One region of the Streptomyces sp. STAM6 genome, then DNA from elsewhere that is predicted to be linked to it. Evidence: riboswitches for the same ligand, from Rfam matches in the RefSeq annotation. Region 1 holds a riboswitch; each other region holds the start of a gene.

Region 1 (5,294 bases):
TCAACCCCGGCCAGTCGCTGGACGTCGGCGACCGCACGCTCGCCGCCTTCCGGCCGCCGCTCTTCGACAACCCCGCCACGGTGGGCTTCTACGACGACCGGTCCCGCACCTGCTTCAGCTCGGACTGCTTCGGCGCGCCCATGCCCAGCGCGGACCTCGCCGACGGCGGCGACGCCGGCGGGCTCGTCGCGGAGCAGCTGAGGGCGGCGCAACTGGTGTGGGCCGCGGTCGACAGCCCCTGGGTGCACAACGTGGACGTCGACAAGTACCTCGCCACCGTCCAGCCGCTGCGGGACATGGACGCGGAGGTCGTCCTCAGCACGCACCTGCCGCCGGCCACCGGACTCGCGCAGCGGATGATCGACACGATCAGTGGCGCGCCCGGGGCCGATCCCTTCGTCGGCCCCGACCAGGAGGCGCTGCAGCGGCTGCTCGCCGGCCTCGAGCCGGGCGGCCCGCCCGCGGCCCCGTCCGACGCCCCGACCACCGGTGTTCCGGCCCCGGGTTCCCCGACCTGATCCCGCTCCCGGGACGCCGGGGCTCCGAGCCGGGTGACGCCGTACCCTTGCCGGCGCCACCGCTCGCCGACGCGTACCGTCCACCGCCTCCGAGGCCTACCGCGTCCCGCCGACGCCCGCGAGTCCCGGAGGCGTACCGCCTCATGCCCACGCGCGCCGGTCTCGCAGGCGTACCGCGTCCCGCCGACGCGCGCCGATCTCGCAGGCGTACCGCCTCATGCCGCCGTCCGCCGGTCTCGGAGGCGTACCGCCTCCCGGGCGCGTGCCGGTCGCCGGCCGGCCGGGCCCCCCGACCCGGCCGACCGGGTCCGCCGGGATCACGCCCCGCCGACCGCCGCGGCCCACGCCTCGAGTTCCTCGGGAGTGCGCGGCTCCGCCTCGTGCTCCCCGAGCAGCCCGCGCTCGCGCAGCACCCGCGCCACCGCCATGCCCCACGGCCGGCGCAGCCGCGCCGCGTCCAGCAGGGACCGGTCGGCCAGCAGGTCGGCCACCGGGCCGGTCCGCAGTCCGTCCGGGGACAGCACCGCCGCGTCGTCCGCCCACCGCAGCGCAAGGTCCACGTCGTGGGTGGCCATCACCACCGTGGTGCCGGCCTCCCGCAGCCGGTCCAGCACCTCCAGGAGCCGCTCCTGCCCGTGCGGGTCGAGGCCCGCTGTCGGCTCGTCCAGGATCAGCACCCGCGGCCGCATCGCGACCGCGCCCGCGATCGCCGCCCGCTTGCGCTGCCCGTACGACAGCAGATGCGTGGGGCGGTCCTCCAGCGCCGTGATGTCCAGCGCCTCCAGGGACTCCCGGACCCGGGCGCGCACCTCGTCCTCCGGCAGTCCCAGGTTCATCGGCCCGAACGACACGTCCTGCCCCACCGACGCGGCGAAGAGCTGGTCGTCCGGGTCCTGCACGACGAGCTGCACCGTCGTGCGCAGCCGGGTCAGCCCGGCCCGGTCGTACGTCACGTCCTCGCCCGACAGCCGCAGCCGGCCGCTCCCGCACCGCAGCCCGCCGCTCAGCAGCCGCAGCATGGTCGTCTTGCCGCTGCCGTTACGGCCGAGGAGAGCGATCGAACGCCCCTCGGGCACCGCGAAGTCCACGTCCCGCAGCACGGCCGGCCCGTCTTCGTACGCGTATCCCGCACCGACGAGTTCCACGACGGCGGACGGATTCATGGCAGGAACCTTTCGAGTACGAGAGTGAGGGCCACCAGACCGGTGAACAGCGCCCCGGTGGCGGCGAGGAACCGCCCGGACACCGACGCCTGCGGTACAAGGACGCGCAGTGTCCCGTCGTAGCCGCGGCCGGCCAGCCCCGTCTGGAGCCGGGCCGCGCGGTCGAAGGCCCGGACGAAGGCCGTCGCGCCGAGGCCCGCCAGCGAACGCCACGTCGCGGCGCGGGTGGTCAGCCCGAGGCGTGCCGCCTGTGCCTGCCGGATCCGGGTCACCGCGTCCAGCAGCAGGAAGCTGATCCGGTACATCACGAGCGCGACGTCGACCACCGGGGCCGGCACCCCGGCCCGCACCAGCCGCGGCAGTACGTCCGAGACCGGCGTGGTGAACGCGAACAGCAGCACCCCGAGCGACGCCGCCGACGTACGCAGCAGCAACTGTCCCGCGTGTACCGGCCCGTCCGGCGCGAGCGTCACGAACCCGCCCGCCCCGCCCACCTGGAACAGCAGCGGTACCGCGCCGGTGACACAGAAGCCCAGCGGAATGCGGAACGCCCGCCACAGCTGCCGGCCGCCCACGCCGGCGGGGCCGAGCAGCACGGCCAGGGTGGCGGCCGCGACGAGTACGGCCCCGGGCCACGCCGGCAGGCTGATCGCGCAGATCGTCAGCCCGAAGCCGAGAACCGCTTTTTCGCACGGATGGCGGCGGCGCCAGCGACTGCTGTGCGCCGCCGCGTCGATCGGCAGCACCGGCGGCTACGCGGACGGCTGCCGGTCGGCGGCCACGGGTTCGGCCGCCTCGTCGCTCCGGGCACCGGCCGCCTCGGCGCGCGCCCGGGCCTCGCCCTGCCGGCGGCCACGGCGCAGCCCGAAGTAGTACGCCAGCACCCCGGCGCCGATCGCGGCCTGCAGGGAGAACAGCGCCGACTCGATCTCACCGGACGGCGGCTCGTACAGGGGGCTGAACCAGGGCTCGTAGTCGGGATGCGTCTCGGTGATCGCGGTCTCTGCCTGCCCGTCCGCGCCCGTGAACGGCTCCTCCTTGTGGTCGCCCATGCCCAGGGCGAGCGGCAGGACCGCGAGCGCCGCGACGACGAGCAGCAGCAGCGTATTGATCTTGGCGTTACGGCTCATCAGGCCACGGCCTCCTTCTTCTCGTCCGTGCGGCCGCGCTGGAGCAGCACGCCGAGACGGGTCAGCTCCCCCTTGCTCGACTGGATCAGCAGCCGCATCACCAGCACGGTGAGCAGGCCCTCGCTGACCGCGAGCGGAAGCTGGGTGACCGCGAAGATGCCGCCGAACTTGCCGAGGGCGCCGATGAAACCGCTGCTCGGGTCCGGGAACGCCAGCGCCAGCTGCACGCTGGTCACGCAGTAGGTGGTGATGTCGGCGATGAACGCGCCGAAGAAGACGCTGACCATCAGCGGCACGTCGAACCGCCGCAGGAGCCAGTACACCCCGAAGCCGGCCCAGGGCCCGACGATCGCCATCGAGAAGGCGTTCGCGCCCAGGGTGGTCAGACCGCCGTGCGCCAGCAGCAGCGCCTGGAACAGCAGGGTGATGGTGCCGAGCACCGCCATGATCGGTGGCCGGAAGAGGATGGCGCCCAGTCCCGTGCCCGTGGGGTGCGAGCAACTGCCCGTCACGCTCGGGATCTTCAGGGCCGAAAGGACAAATGTGAAGGCACCGGACGCACCGAGCAGCAGAGTGGACTCAGGGTTGGCCTTGACCTCCCGGGTCAGGGCGCGGACGCCGTGGACGACGAAGGGGGCGGCCGCGACGCTCCAGGCGGCCGCGTGCACAGGGGGGAGATACCCCTCGGCGATATGCATGGTTGGGAGACCCTCTCCAGCACCTCGTGGATGGACAACGCGCCCTGGCCGGTCTCCTGGCTGACGGGTCATGCCGCCGCGACTCCGCCTTCCCGGACCCCACGGTCTCCCGCGGTGGTCCAGTGGCTTCCCGAAGGATGGAGCCGGACTTCCCGATCACAGTGGCGAGGGCCGCACCGGTACCGCACCGGTTTCCCGTACACCAAGGCGGTGTGACATTAGTGCGTTGATCAGGCCATCACAACCCGCGCACCGGCGCACGGCCCCGCTCCACCCCTCGTGGCTGCCGCCCCGGCCGCCTCACTCCTTGCGGTAGCCGTACGCCTCCGAGGCCGCCGTGACCACCGCGTCGAGATCGCCGCCGGCCGACGCCGTGACCACGGCCGCCACCGCTCCCTCGACGAACGGCGCGTCCACCAGCCTTGTGCCGTCGGGGAGTTCGTTCCCCTCCGCCAGGAGCGCCTTCACCGTCAGCACGGCGCTGCCGAGGTCGACCAGCACCGCCACGCCGGCCCCGCCGTCGACCGACGCGGCAGCTTCGGAGATCAGTTCGGAACTGGTGCCGAGCCCGCCGTCCGGCGTGCCGCCGGCGGCCGCCACCGGAGCGGTCGGCCCGGCGCCCGCGAGACCGCGCGCCAGCTCCGCGACCGACGAGGCGACCGCAGCGCTGTGCGACACGAGCACGATCCCGACCGGCGCCCCCATCAGGCCGCCTCCGCCTCGGCCAGTGCCGCGATCAGCAGCGCGGAGGAGGTGGCGCCGGGGTCCCGGTGCCCGATGCTGCGTTCACCGAGATAGCTCGCCCGGCCCTTGCGGGCCTGCATCGGCACGGTCGCCTCCGCCCCCCGCTCGGCCGCCTCCCCGGCCGCGGCGAACGATGCGCCGAGCGCCTCCACGGCCGGCTCCAGCGCGTCCAGCATCGTCTTGTCGCCGGCCGCGGCCCCGCCGAGCTGCGCCACCGCGGCGACCCCGGCCCGCAGCGCGTCGGCCAGTTGCCCGGGCGTGACCTCGGCGGCGTCACCGAGCGCCTTGCCGGTACGCCGCAGCAGTGTCCCGTACAGCGGTCCTGACGCGCCGCCCACCGTCGAGATCAGCTGCCGGCCGGCGAGGATCAGCACCGCGCCCGGGGTCCGCGGCGGCTCCTTGTCCAGTGCCGCGGTCACGGCCGCGAAGCCGCGCTGCAGATTGGTGCCGTGATCGGCGTCACCGATCGCCGAGTCCAGCTCGGTGAGCCGGTCCGCCTCGCGGTCGACGGCCGCCGCCGCCTTCGTCATCCACCGCCGGAAGAAGTCCGCGTCCATCACCGCGATCACCGTCCCCACCGGAGCGCGGCCGTCTGCACCGGCGCGTCCCACAGCCTGAGCAACTCCTCGTCAGCCTGGCACAGGGTGACCGAGCAGCCTGCCATGTCCAGCGACGTCACATAGTTTCCGACGAGCGTACGGGCCGCCATGACACCCCGCTCGCCGAGCACCCGCTGCACCTCGGCGTTGAACCCGTACAGCTCCAGCAGCGGGGTCGCGCCCATACCGTTGACCAGGACCAGCACGGGCCCCCTCGGGTTCAGATCCTCCAGCACGGCGTCCACCGCGAAGTCCGCGATCTCCCGCGACGTCATCATCGCCCGCCGTTCACGCCCCGGCTCGCCATGGATACCGATGCCCAACTCCAGCTCGCCGGGCGGCAGATCGAACGTCGGGCTGCCCTTCGCGGGAGTGGTGACCGCGCTGAGCGCCACGCCGAAACTGCGGGAACTCGCGTTCACCCGACGGGCGATCGCCTCCA
Region 2 (5,294 bases), on a different contig from region 1:
TGCGGCCCGTCGGCAGCACGTTGACCAGGCCGCGCAGCGGCGAGCCGGACGGCCCGGCCGGCACGAAGCCGCCGTTCAGGGCGTGGACGGCGTGGTGCAGCTCGTCCGTGGTGGCGGCGAGGCGCGGGACGACCTGGCGGGCGGCGAAGTCGAGGATCGTGGCGACGGCCGGGTCGTGTCCCTCGGCGACCGCGGTGACGGCGTCCGGGTTCCAGCCGGCGGCCTCCATCGCCTCGACCAGGGCCCGGGCCTTCGCCTCCGCCTCGTCGGCGGTCGTGCGGGTGGCGGCGGACTCGTCCAGGCCCAGGGCCTCGCGGAGGCCGGGCAGGGACTGCGTACCGCCCCAGATCTGCCGGGCACGCAGGATGGAGAGGACCAGGTTGACCCGCTCGGGACCGGTGGGGGCGCCGCCGAGGACGTGCAGACCGTCGCGGATCTGGGCGTCCTTGACCTCGCAGAGCCAGCCGTCGACGTGCAGCAGGAAGTCGTCGAACCCGTCGTCGTCCGGACGGTCCTCCAGGCCCAGGTCGTGGTCGAGCTTGGCGGCCTGGATCAGCGTCCAGATCTGGGCGCGGATGGCGGGCAGCTTGGACGGGTCCATGGAGGAGATCTGCGCGTACTCGTCGAGCAGCTGCTCCAGGCGCGTGATGTCGCCGTACGACTCGGCACGGGCCATCGGCGGCACCAGGTGGTCGACGAGGGTGGCGTGGACGCGGCGCTTGGCCTGGGTGCCCTCGCCCGGGTCGTTGACCAGGAAGGGGTAGACCAGCGGGATGTCGCCGAGCGCGGCGTCGGGGCCGCAGGCGGCGGACAGGCCCGCGTTCTTGCCGGGCAGCCACTCCAGGTTGCCGTGCTTGCCGAGGTGGACCATGGCGTCGGCGCCGAAGCCACCGTCCTCGCGGGCGGCGGCGATCCAGCGGTAGGCGGCCAGGTAGTGGTGCGACGGCGGCAGATCCGGGTCGTGGTAGATCGCGATCGGGTTCTCGCCGAAGCCGCGCGGCGGCTGGATGAGGATCAGCAGGTTCCCGCGGCGCAGGGCGGCGAGCACGATGTCGCCCTCCGGATTGCGGGAGCGGTCCAGGAACATCTCGCCCGGCGCCGGGCCCCAGTGCTCCTCGACCTGGTCGCGCAGCTCCCGCGGCAGCTTCGCGTACCAGCGCCGGTAGTCGGCGGCCGGGATGCGGACCGGGTTCCTGGCCAGCTGTTCCTCGGTGAGCCAGGCCTGGTCGTGGCCGCCGGCCTCGATCAGCGCGTAGATCAGCTCGTCGCCGTCGCCGGTCGCCAGGCCCGGCACGTCCTCGTCACCGAAGTCGTAGCCCTCCTCGCGCAGCCGGCGCAGCAGCGCGACCGCGGACGCGGGGGTGTCGAGGCCGACGGCGTTGCCGATGCGGGAGTGCTTGGTCGGGTACGCGGAGAGGACCAGCGCCAGGCGCTTGTCGGCGTTCGGGATGTGGCGCAGGCGGGCGTGACGGACCGCGATGCCGGCGACCCGGGCGGCGCGTTCGGTGTCCGCGACATAGGCGGGCAGGCCGTCCTCGTCGATCTCCTTGAAGGAGAACGGGACGGTGATGAGCCGGCCGTCGAACTCGGGGACGGCGACCTGGCTCGCGGCGTCCAGCGGGGAGAGCCCTTCGTCGTTCTCCTCCCAGGCGGAGCGCGGGCCGGTCAGGCAGAGGGCCTGGAGGATCGGCACGTCGAGGGCGGCGAGGGCGCCCGCGTCCCACGACTCGTCGTCTCCGCCGGCCTGCGCCTCGGCGGGCTTCGTGCCGCCGGCGGCGAGGACGGTGGTGACGATGGCGTCGGCCGTCCGCAGGTTCTCGACGAGCTCCTGCTCGGGGGCGCGGAGGGAGGCCACGTACAGCGGCAGGGCCTGCCCGCCGGCGTCCTCGATCGCCTCGCACAGGGTGGCGACGAAGGCGGTGTTGCCGCTCATGTGGTGGGCGCGGTAGTAGAGCACGGCCACGGTGGGGCCGGTGGTGTTCCGCGCGGTCCGCTCCAGCGGGCCCCAGGTGGGGGCGGCGGCCGGCGGCTCGAAGCCGTGGCCGGTGAGCAGAACCGTGTCGGAGAGGAAACGGGCGAGCTGTTCCAGATTGTCCGGACCGCCGTGGGCGAGGTAGGCGTGCGCCTCGGCCGCGATGCCGATGGGGACGGTGGAGGTCTCCATCAGCTGGGCGTCGGGGGCCTGTTCGCCGGTGAGGACGACCACGGGCTTCCCGGCGTCCCGGACGGCCTGGAGGCCCTCCTCCCATGCGCGGACGCCGCCGAGGAGGCGCACGACGACCAGGTCGGCGCCGTCGAGGAGCCGGGGCACGTCGTCCAGCGGCAGCCGGGCGGGGTTCGCGAACCGGTACTCCACCGGGCCGCCGGCCGCGCGGGCGCTCAGCAGGTCGGTGTCGGAGTGCGACAGCAGCAGGATCGTCGTCGCGGGCGCCGGGGTGGGCGTCGCCTCGGGCGTGGTCGCGGGCGTCATGGCGTGCGCAGGCCTTCCTCGGGGTGTCCGCGCCCCGGGTGGTCGTAAGGACGGCGGGAGTTCCTGACTCGCCCGGCCGGGGCCGGACTCACAGTGGCGGGACCGCGCCGGATTTCCACCGGGCTTCCTCCCTAGGGCCCTGGGACCCTGTGCCGTCTGCATAGTAGATCCTGCGCCCTCGCCGCAGGGCGGGCACCTGGAAGGACGTGGGTATGCTCGCCGCCATGCCGCCCAGCTCACCAAAAACCCCGGACCGGGGTGAAGCTCACATACGGGACCGCGGTGACGCCTGCCCGGGTGCGCTGCGACTGCACCGGGCTGACGACGGCGGCCTGGCCCGACTCCGCCTGCCCGCAGGTCTTTTGACGTCCCATCAGGTGCTGGTGCTGGCGGACGCCGCCGACCGGCTGGGTGACGGGCGTCTCACTCTCACCTCACGCGGCAACATCGAGCTCAGGGGCCTCGGTGAGGACTGCGGGCTCGCCCTGGCCCGGCTGTTGCGGGACGCCGGGCTGCTGCCCTCCGACACCCATGAACGCGTACGCAATGTGGTGGCCTCCCCCTTGGCCGGGCTGGACGGACTCGGCTACGCCGACGTCCAGTTGTGGGCCCGCGAACTGGACTCCCTGATCTGCGCCGCCCCCTGGGCGACGGCCCTGTCCGGGCGTTTCCTCTTCGCCCTCGACGACGGGCGCGGCGACGTGGCGGCGCTCGGCGGAGATGTGACCTTGCTCGCAGCCCCGGATGCCGCTTCCGCCCTGGTACGGGTGGGAGCGCACCCCTTCCGCCGGGTGCCCGCCGCGGACGCGCCGCGCGCCGCTCTGGCCGCGGCCCGCGCCTTCCTGGCGGCCGTGCGGGAGGCGGGCACGGGCGCCTGGCGGGCGGGCGAGCTGCCGGACGGCCAGGACGTGGACGTGGAATCGGCCCTGGCGGCCGCGGGGATCGCCTCGGAGGCGGCGGACGCGCCGGCGACGAGCGGGCCCGAGGACGCCGGGTCGGCGAGCGGGGCGACCGCCGCGCGGCAGTTCCCGGGCGCTTACGCACGCGGCGCGGGTACCCGCGGCACGGACGCACGGGGCGCGGATGCCCGGAGCGTCGACGTACGGGGCACGGACACACGTGGCGCGGGCCCGGTTCCCGTACCCGTGGGGTCGCCTCCCGGGCTCGGGCTGGTCGGGGACGGCGCCCTGTCCGTACTCGCACCCCTCGGGCGGGTGACCAGCGCGCAGTTCCGCGCCCTGGTGCCGGCCGGGGAGGTACGGGCCACCCCCTGGCGCGGATTCGTCCTGTCGGGCCTCGCCGACCGCGCCGCGGCCGCGGAACGGCTCGCTGCCCTGGACGCGGCCGGATTCCTCACCCGCGCCGACTCACCCTGGCTCGGCGTCAGCGCCTGCACCGGCCGGCCGGGCTGCGCCAAGTCCCTGTCCGACGTGCGGGCCGACGCCACACCCGGCGACGCCCGCGGCCCGAACGGCCCCCGCGAGGGCGGCCCGCGCCCCCTGCCGGTCCACTGGTCGGGCTGCGAGCGCCGCTGCGGCCACCCGCGCGGCACGTGGGTGGACGCCGTCGCGACCGGCGACGGCACGTACCGGGTGACCGTACGGGGCACGGCGGAACACGACGTACCGACAGGCCAGGCCGCCGGCGGCGCGAGCCTGGCCGACGCGATCACGAGGGCCCGTACTACGAGATGAGCGAGAGCAGAGTGTTCGACTACGAGAAGGACGGCGCGGAGATCTACCGCCAGTCCTTTGCCACGATCCGCGCCGAGGCGGATCTCGCGGGCCTGCCCGCCGACGTCAGCCAGGTCGCCGTGCGGATGATCCACGCCTGCGGCATGGTCGACCTCGTCCGCGACCTCGCCCACACACCGAAGGTGGTCGCCCGCGCCCGCGAGGCGCTGCGCGCCGGTGCGCCGATCCTCTGCGACGCGCAGATGGTGGCGAGCGGGGTCACACGCAAGCGCCTGCCCGCCGACAACGACGTGATCTGCACGCTCTCCGACCCCTCCGTGCCGGCGCTCGCCGCCGAGCTCGGCACCACGCGCAGCGCCGCCGCGCTGGAGCTGTGGCGCGACCGGCTCGAAGGATCGGTCGTCGCCATCGGCAACGCCCCCACCGCCCTGTTCCGCCTGCTCGAGATGATCGATGCGGGCGCGCCCCTCCCGGCCGCCGTGATCGGCGTACCGGTGGGCTTCATCGGCGCGGCCGAGTCCAAGGACGCCCTCGCGGAGCACGTCTCGGGCGTCGACCACCTGGTGGTGCGCGGCCGGCGCGGCGGCAGCGCGATGGCGGCGGCCGCGATCAACGCGATCGCCCACGAGGCGGAGATCCAGGCATGAGCGGAAAGCTGTACGGGGTCGGGCTCGGCCCCGGCGACCCGAACCTGATGACGGTGGCGGCGGTGAAGGCCATCGCGGCCGCCGACGTGATCGCGTACCACTCGGCGCGGCACGGCCGCTCGATAGCACGGTCGATCGCGGCGGAGCACATCCGCGAGGACCACATCGAGGAGCGGCTGATGTACCCGCTCACGGTGGAGACCACGGACCACCCCGGCGGTTACCGCGGCGCCCTGAACGACTTCTACGAGGAGGCGTCCGCGCGGCTCGCGGCCCATCTCGACGCGGGCCGGACCGTCGCCGTCCTCGCCGAGGGCGACCCGCTCTTCTACGGCTCCTACCAGCACATGCACAAGCGCCTGGCGCACCGCTACGACACCACGGTGATCCCCGGTGTCACCTCGGTGAGCGCGGCGGCCGCCCGGCTCGGCGAACCGCTGTGCGAGGCCGAGGAAGTCCTCACGATCATCCCCGGCACGCTGC
Region 3 (5,294 bases), on a different contig from region 1:
CACGGGCTACTTCGCCCGCTGCCTCCAGCACGAGACGGACCACCTGTACGGCTACCTGTACATCGACCGCCTCTCGAAGCGGGACCGCAAGGACGCGCTCCGTCAGATGGCCGAGGGCACCCCGCGCTACCCGGTCGTCGCGAACGACTGATCCCGCCGTACGGCGAAGGGCCCCGCTCCTCCGGGAGCGGGGCCCTTCGCCGTCGCGGAAGGCGCGGCGGCTCAGAAGTCCTCGTCGAGGTCGACCGAGCCCTCCACCGCCACCTGGTACGCCGACGGGCGGCGCTCGAAGAAGTTGGTCAGCTCCTGGACGCCCTGCAGCTCCATGAACGAGAACGGGTTCTCCGAGCCGTACACCGGGGCGAAGCCGAGCCGGACCAGGCGCTGGTCGGCGACGCACTGGAGATACTCGCGCATCGACTCGGTGTTCATGCCGGGCAGGCCGTCACCGCACAGGTCGCGGCCGAACTGCAGCTCCGCCTCGACCGCCTCCCTCAGCATGTCGGTGACCTGCCGCTGGAGTTCGTCGTCGAAGAGCTCGGGCTCCTCCTTGCGGACCGTGTCCACGACCTCGAAGGCGAAGTTCATGTGCATGGTCTCGTCGCGGAACACCCAGTTGGTGCCGGTGGCCAGGCCGTGCAGCAGGCCGCGGCTGCGGAACCAGTACACGTAGGCGAAGGCGCCGTAGAAGAACAGGCCCTCGATGCACGCGGCGAAGCAGATCAGGTTGAGCAGGAAGCGCCGGCGGTCCGCCTGCGTCTCCAGCCGCTCGATCTTCTCGACCGAGTCCATCCACTTGAAGCAGAACTGCGCCTTCTCGCGGATGGAGGGGATGTTCTCGACCGCCGCGAAGGCCGCCGAACGGTCCTCCGGGTCGGGCAGGTAGGTGTCGAGCAGCGTCAGGTAGAACTGGACGTGCACGGCCTCCTCGAAGAGCTGGCGCGACAGGTACAGGCGCGCCTCCGGGGAGTTGATGTGCTTGTACAGCGTCAGGACGAGGTTGTTCGCCACGATCGAGTCGCCCGTCGCGAAGAACGCGACCAGGCGGCCGATCATGTGCTGCTCGGCCGGCGTCAGCTTCGCGAGGTCGGCGACGTCCGAGTGGAGGTCGACCTCCTCCACGGTCCAGGTGTTCTTGATGGCGTCCCGGTAGCGCTCGTAGAAGTCCGGGTAGCGCATCGGACGGAGGGTCAGCTCGAAGCCCGGGTCGAGGAGGTTCTTCTCGGGCGACGGGTGGGCGCTCATTACTGGCAGGCCTCGCAGGACTCGGGGTTTTCGAGGGAGCAGGCGACCGCCTCGGGGTCGGCGACCTGCTGAACGGGGATGGATGCCCGCGCGGCACGGGCGATCCGGGTCGCCGGACGCGAGCGCAGGTAGTACGTCGTCTTCAGGCCCTGCTTCCAGGCGTACGCGTACATCGACGACAGCTTGCCGATGGTGGGCGTCTCCATGAACAGGTTCAGCGACTGCGACTGGTCCAGGAACGGGGTCCGCGCCGCCGCCATGTCGATCAGGCCGCGCTGCGGGATCTCCCAGGCCGTCCGGTACAGCGCACGCACCTCGGCGGGCACCCAGCTGAAGCCCTGCACCGATCCGTTGGACTCGCGCAGCGCCTCCCGGGTCTGCGCGTCCCACACGCCGAGCTTCTTCAGCTCTTCGACCAGGTAGGAGTTGACCTGGAGGAACTCACCCGACAGCGTCTCACGCTTGAAGAGGTTGGAGACCTGCGGCTCGATGCACTCGTACACGCCGGCGATGGAGGCAATGGTCGCGGTCGGGGCGATGGCCAGCAGCAGCGAGTTGCGCATGCCGACCGAGGCGATCCGCTCGCGCAGCGCCGCCCAGCGCTCCGGCCAGTTCAGCTCCACGTCGTAGTGGTCCGGGTGCAGCACCCCGCGCGCCGCCCGGGTCTGCTCCCATGCGGGGAGCGGGCCGCTGCGCTCGGCGAGGTCGGCGGAGGCCTCGTAGGCCGCGAGCATGATCCGCTCGGCGATCCGGGTCGACAGGGCGCGCGCCTCGGGGGAGTCGAACGGCAGCTTCAGCTGGAAGAAGACGTCCTGCAGGCCCATCGCGCCCAGACCCACCGGCCGCCACTTGGTGTTGGACCGGCCGGCCTGCTCGGTCGGGTAGAAGTTGATGTCGACGACCCGGTCGAGGAACGTCACGGCGGTGCGGACGGTCTCGTCCAGCCGCTCCCAGTCGATCGTGCCTCCGGCGACGAAGGCGCCCAGGTTCACCGAACCGAGGTTGCAGACGGCGGTCTCGCCGTCGTTCGTCACCTCGATGATCTCGGTGCACAGGTTGGAGGAGTGCACGACCGTGCCGGGCTCGGCGGTCTGGTTCGCGGTCCGGTTGGAGGCGTCCTTGAACGTCATCCAGCCCTGGCCGGTCTGCGCGAGGGTGCGCATCATGCGGCCGTACAGGTCACGGGCCGGCATGGTCTTCTTGGCCAGTCCGGCCGCCTCGGCCCTGCGGTAGGCGGTGTCGAACTCCTCGCCGTACAGGTCGACGAGCTCCGGCACGTCGGCCGGCGAGAACAGCGACCACTCGGCGTCCGCGTTGACCCGGCGCATGAACTCGTCCGGGATCCAGTGCGCCAGGTTGAGGTTGTGGGTGCGCCGGGCGTCCTCGCCCGTGTTGTCGCGCAGCTCCAGGAACTCCTCGATGTCCGCGTGCCAGGTCTCCAGGTAGACCGCGGCCGCGCCCTTGCGGCGGCCGCCCTGGTTCACGGCGGCGACCGAGGCGTCCAGGGTCTTCAGGAACGGCACGATGCCGTTGGAGTGGCCGTTGGTGCCGCGGATGAGCGAACCGCGGGCACGGATGCGGGAGTAGGACAGTCCGATGCCGCCCGCGTGCTTGGAGAGCCGCGCCACCTGGTGGTAGCGGTCGTAGATCGAGTCCAGCTCGTCCTGCGGCGAGTCCAGCAGGTAGCAGGACGACATCTGCGGGTGGCGGGTGCCGGAGTTGAACAGCGTGGGGGAGGACGGCAGGTAGTCGAGCCGGCTCATCAGCCGGTAGAGCGCCGCGACCTCGTCCAGCGCGCGCAGCGAGTCGTCCTCCGCGAGGCCGGCCGCCACGCGCAGCATGAAGTGCTGCGGGGTCTCGATGACCTTGCGCGTGATCGGGTGCCGGAGCAGATAGCGCGAGTAGAGCGTCCGCAGGCCGAAGTAGCCGAAGCGGTCGTCCGCCTCCGGGTCGACGAGGCCGTCCATCCGTACGGTGTGCAGACGGACGAACTCGGCCGTGCGGTCGGCGATCAGGCCCTCACGGTGGCCGACGGCCACGGACGCCGAGAACGACACCGCGCCCTGGCTCGCCGCCTCTTCGGCGATGGTCCGGGTCAGCAGCCTGGCGGCGAGCCGCGAGTACGCGGGGTCCTCGGAGATGAGTCCGGCGGCCGCCTCGGTGGCGAGCTCCCGCAGTTCGGCGTCGTCCGAACCGGCGTGCCGGCCGCGCAGCGCGGCGGCGGCGACCCGGCCGGGGTCCGTGTCGGGCAGATCGGCGGTGAGGTCCGTCAGGGTCCGCAGCAGGTCGGCGCCGCGGCCCGAAGGACCTCCGTCGAGGGCGGTGGTGGGAGACGGGTGGGCGGTCCCGGGTCCGTCGGTCTCCGTGTCCGTGACGCTTGAGGCCGGATCGGCTGGCGCGATGGTCACGTGGGGGCTCTCCCTCGCTCGGCTCGGGGCCGGCGGGCGGGCAGGGGAGCGGGGCGCCCGGGCACAGGGGCGCATGCACCGCGTCCACCGGCCCACTCCGCGAGGCCCGGACGTCTGGGCACCCGGGCCGGACGGACCGGGCGCACTGTCAGCAGGTGTTCGGACTTCAAAGGGCGCAAAGGCACACCAACACACCGTTGCGGGACAGTTCCGGATTCGCACCGGATTCCCCTGCGACGACAGCGAGCATGAGCATACATGTGGGGGGCTCCCCTTGAGGCACCCCCCACATGTTGTGTCGGTCGGCAATCGCCGTGTCGCTCAGAGCTTCAGGCCGTAGGTGCGCAGAGTGACGCCGTGGAGGGGTTCCCAGTCCCGTTCCGGGGTCCGTACGAACCCCAGCCGCTCGTAGAGCCGGTGGGCCGATCGCATCGCGACCTGGGTCGACAGGACGATCCCCCGGCAGCCCGGCAGGGCCCGGGCGCGCTCCACGCAGGCCCGTGCGAGCGCCTCGCCGGCACCCCGGCCGCGGGCCGCTTCCGCCACCGCGAGCATCAGGATCTCGGCCTCGCCCTCGCGCGCGATGCCGGCCCACGGGCCGCCGGACGCGACGAACGTCACGCCGCCCAGCAGCTGTTCGTTCTCGCCCACGGCGACGAGCACCTCGGCCCCCGCGGCACGCGCGGACACGTCGCGCAGCTCGTGCAGGTACTCGTCGCTCTCTCCGAAGGCCGGCAGCCCGTCGGCGAGGTACGCCTCCGCGGTGATGTCGCCCAGCGCGGTGTGCTCGTCGGGCCGTACGGCCCTGATGGTGATGTCCATGGGCGCAGTGTGGCCCCTCGTGCGGCGACGACGAAGGCCGCCGCGCCCCCCGGAGGGAGTGCGGCGGCCTTCGTCGTGCGCGAGGGCCGTCAGTGACCGGCACCCGCCGTGGCCGGCGGAAGCTCGACCTTGACGCCCGGGTCGCCCGCGTCGGCGGTGTAGTCCGACGGCGACGTCTCGTCCACGCCCTCGGGGGCCTTGACGGCCTTGAGGACGAAGGTGAGGACGACGGTGACGACCACGTTGAGGACGAACGCCGTCAGGCCGATGTAGCCGATCTCACCGATGCCCGGGATCTCGGCGGACGAGCCGCCGAAGTGCTTCTGCGTGGGGCTCGCGACGCCGTACGCGGCGGCCGTGCCGTAGACCATGCCGACGGCCCAGCCGGCCAGCAGCGCCCAGCGGTGGAACCAGCGCGTGAACAGACCGCCGACCAGGGCCGGGAAGGTCTGCAGGATCCAGATGCCGCCGAGCAGCTGGAAGTTGATGGCGACGGTCTTGTCCATGGTGAGGACGAAGGCCAGCGCGCCCACCTTCACCAGCAGCGACACCAGCTTGGACACCTTGGTCTCCTGCTCCGGGGTGGCGTCCGGCTTCAGGAAGTCCTTGTAGATGTTCCGGGTGAAGAGGTTGGCCGCGGCGATGGACATGATGGCCGCCGGGACCAGCGCGCCGATGCCGATGGCGGCGAAGGCGACGCCCGCGAACCAGTCCGGGAACATGTTCTCGAACAGCTGGGGGATCGCCAGCTGGCCGTTCTGCACCTTGATGCCCGCCGCGATGGCCATGAAGCCGAGCAGCGCCAGCAGGCCCAGCATC

Evidence for each region. Region 1 has a riboswitch for cobalamin ahead of ACY34K_RS26805 (energy-coupling factor ABC transporter permease). Riboswitches for the same ligand answer to the same signal wherever they lie in the genome.
Region 2: linked by a shared signal. The riboswitch ahead of cobN (cobaltochelatase subunit CobN) and the one ahead of ACY34K_RS26805 (energy-coupling factor ABC transporter permease) in region 1 are both predicted to bind cobalamin.
Region 3: linked by a shared signal. The riboswitch ahead of ACY34K_RS05085 (ribonucleoside-diphosphate reductase subunit alpha) and the one ahead of ACY34K_RS26805 (energy-coupling factor ABC transporter permease) in region 1 are both predicted to bind cobalamin.

What each region holds. Positions count from the first base shown of each region.
Region 1 is NZ_JBUEFZ010000030.1:28,647-33,940, reverse strand. It holds gene ACY34K_RS26825 (MBL fold metallo-hydrolase) at 1-518, shown strand, start outside; gene ACY34K_RS26820 (energy-coupling factor ABC transporter ATP-binding protein) at 836-1,681, opposite strand; gene cbiQ (cobalt ECF transporter T component CbiQ) at 1,678-2,427, opposite strand; gene ACY34K_RS26810 (energy-coupling factor ABC transporter substrate-binding protein) at 2,434-2,811, opposite strand; gene ACY34K_RS26805 (energy-coupling factor ABC transporter permease) at 2,811-3,509, opposite strand; cobalamin riboswitch at 3,539-3,731, opposite strand; gene ACY34K_RS26800 (PTS-dependent dihydroxyacetone kinase phosphotransferase subunit DhaM) at 3,810-4,214, opposite strand; gene dhaL (dihydroxyacetone kinase subunit DhaL) at 4,214-4,813, opposite strand; gene dhaK (dihydroxyacetone kinase subunit DhaK) at 4,819-5,294, opposite strand, start outside.
Region 2 is NZ_JBUEFZ010000019.1:47,630-52,923, reverse strand. It holds gene cobN (cobaltochelatase subunit CobN) at 1-2,470, opposite strand, end outside; cobalamin riboswitch at 2,509-2,639, opposite strand; gene ACY34K_RS21575 (cobalamin biosynthesis protein CobG) at 2,683-4,164, shown strand; gene ACY34K_RS21570 (precorrin-8X methylmutase) at 4,161-4,811, shown strand; gene ACY34K_RS21565 (precorrin-2 C(20)-methyltransferase) at 4,808-5,294, shown strand, end outside.
Region 3 is NZ_JBUEFZ010000003.1:60,725-66,018, forward strand. It holds gene def (peptide deformylase) at 1-151, shown strand, start outside; gene ACY34K_RS05080 (ribonucleotide-diphosphate reductase subunit beta) at 223-1,245, opposite strand; gene ACY34K_RS05085 (ribonucleoside-diphosphate reductase subunit alpha) at 1,245-3,653, opposite strand; cobalamin riboswitch at 3,787-3,909, opposite strand; gene ACY34K_RS05090 (GNAT family N-acetyltransferase) at 3,975-4,475, opposite strand; gene mctP (monocarboxylate uptake permease MctP) at 4,565-5,294, opposite strand, start outside.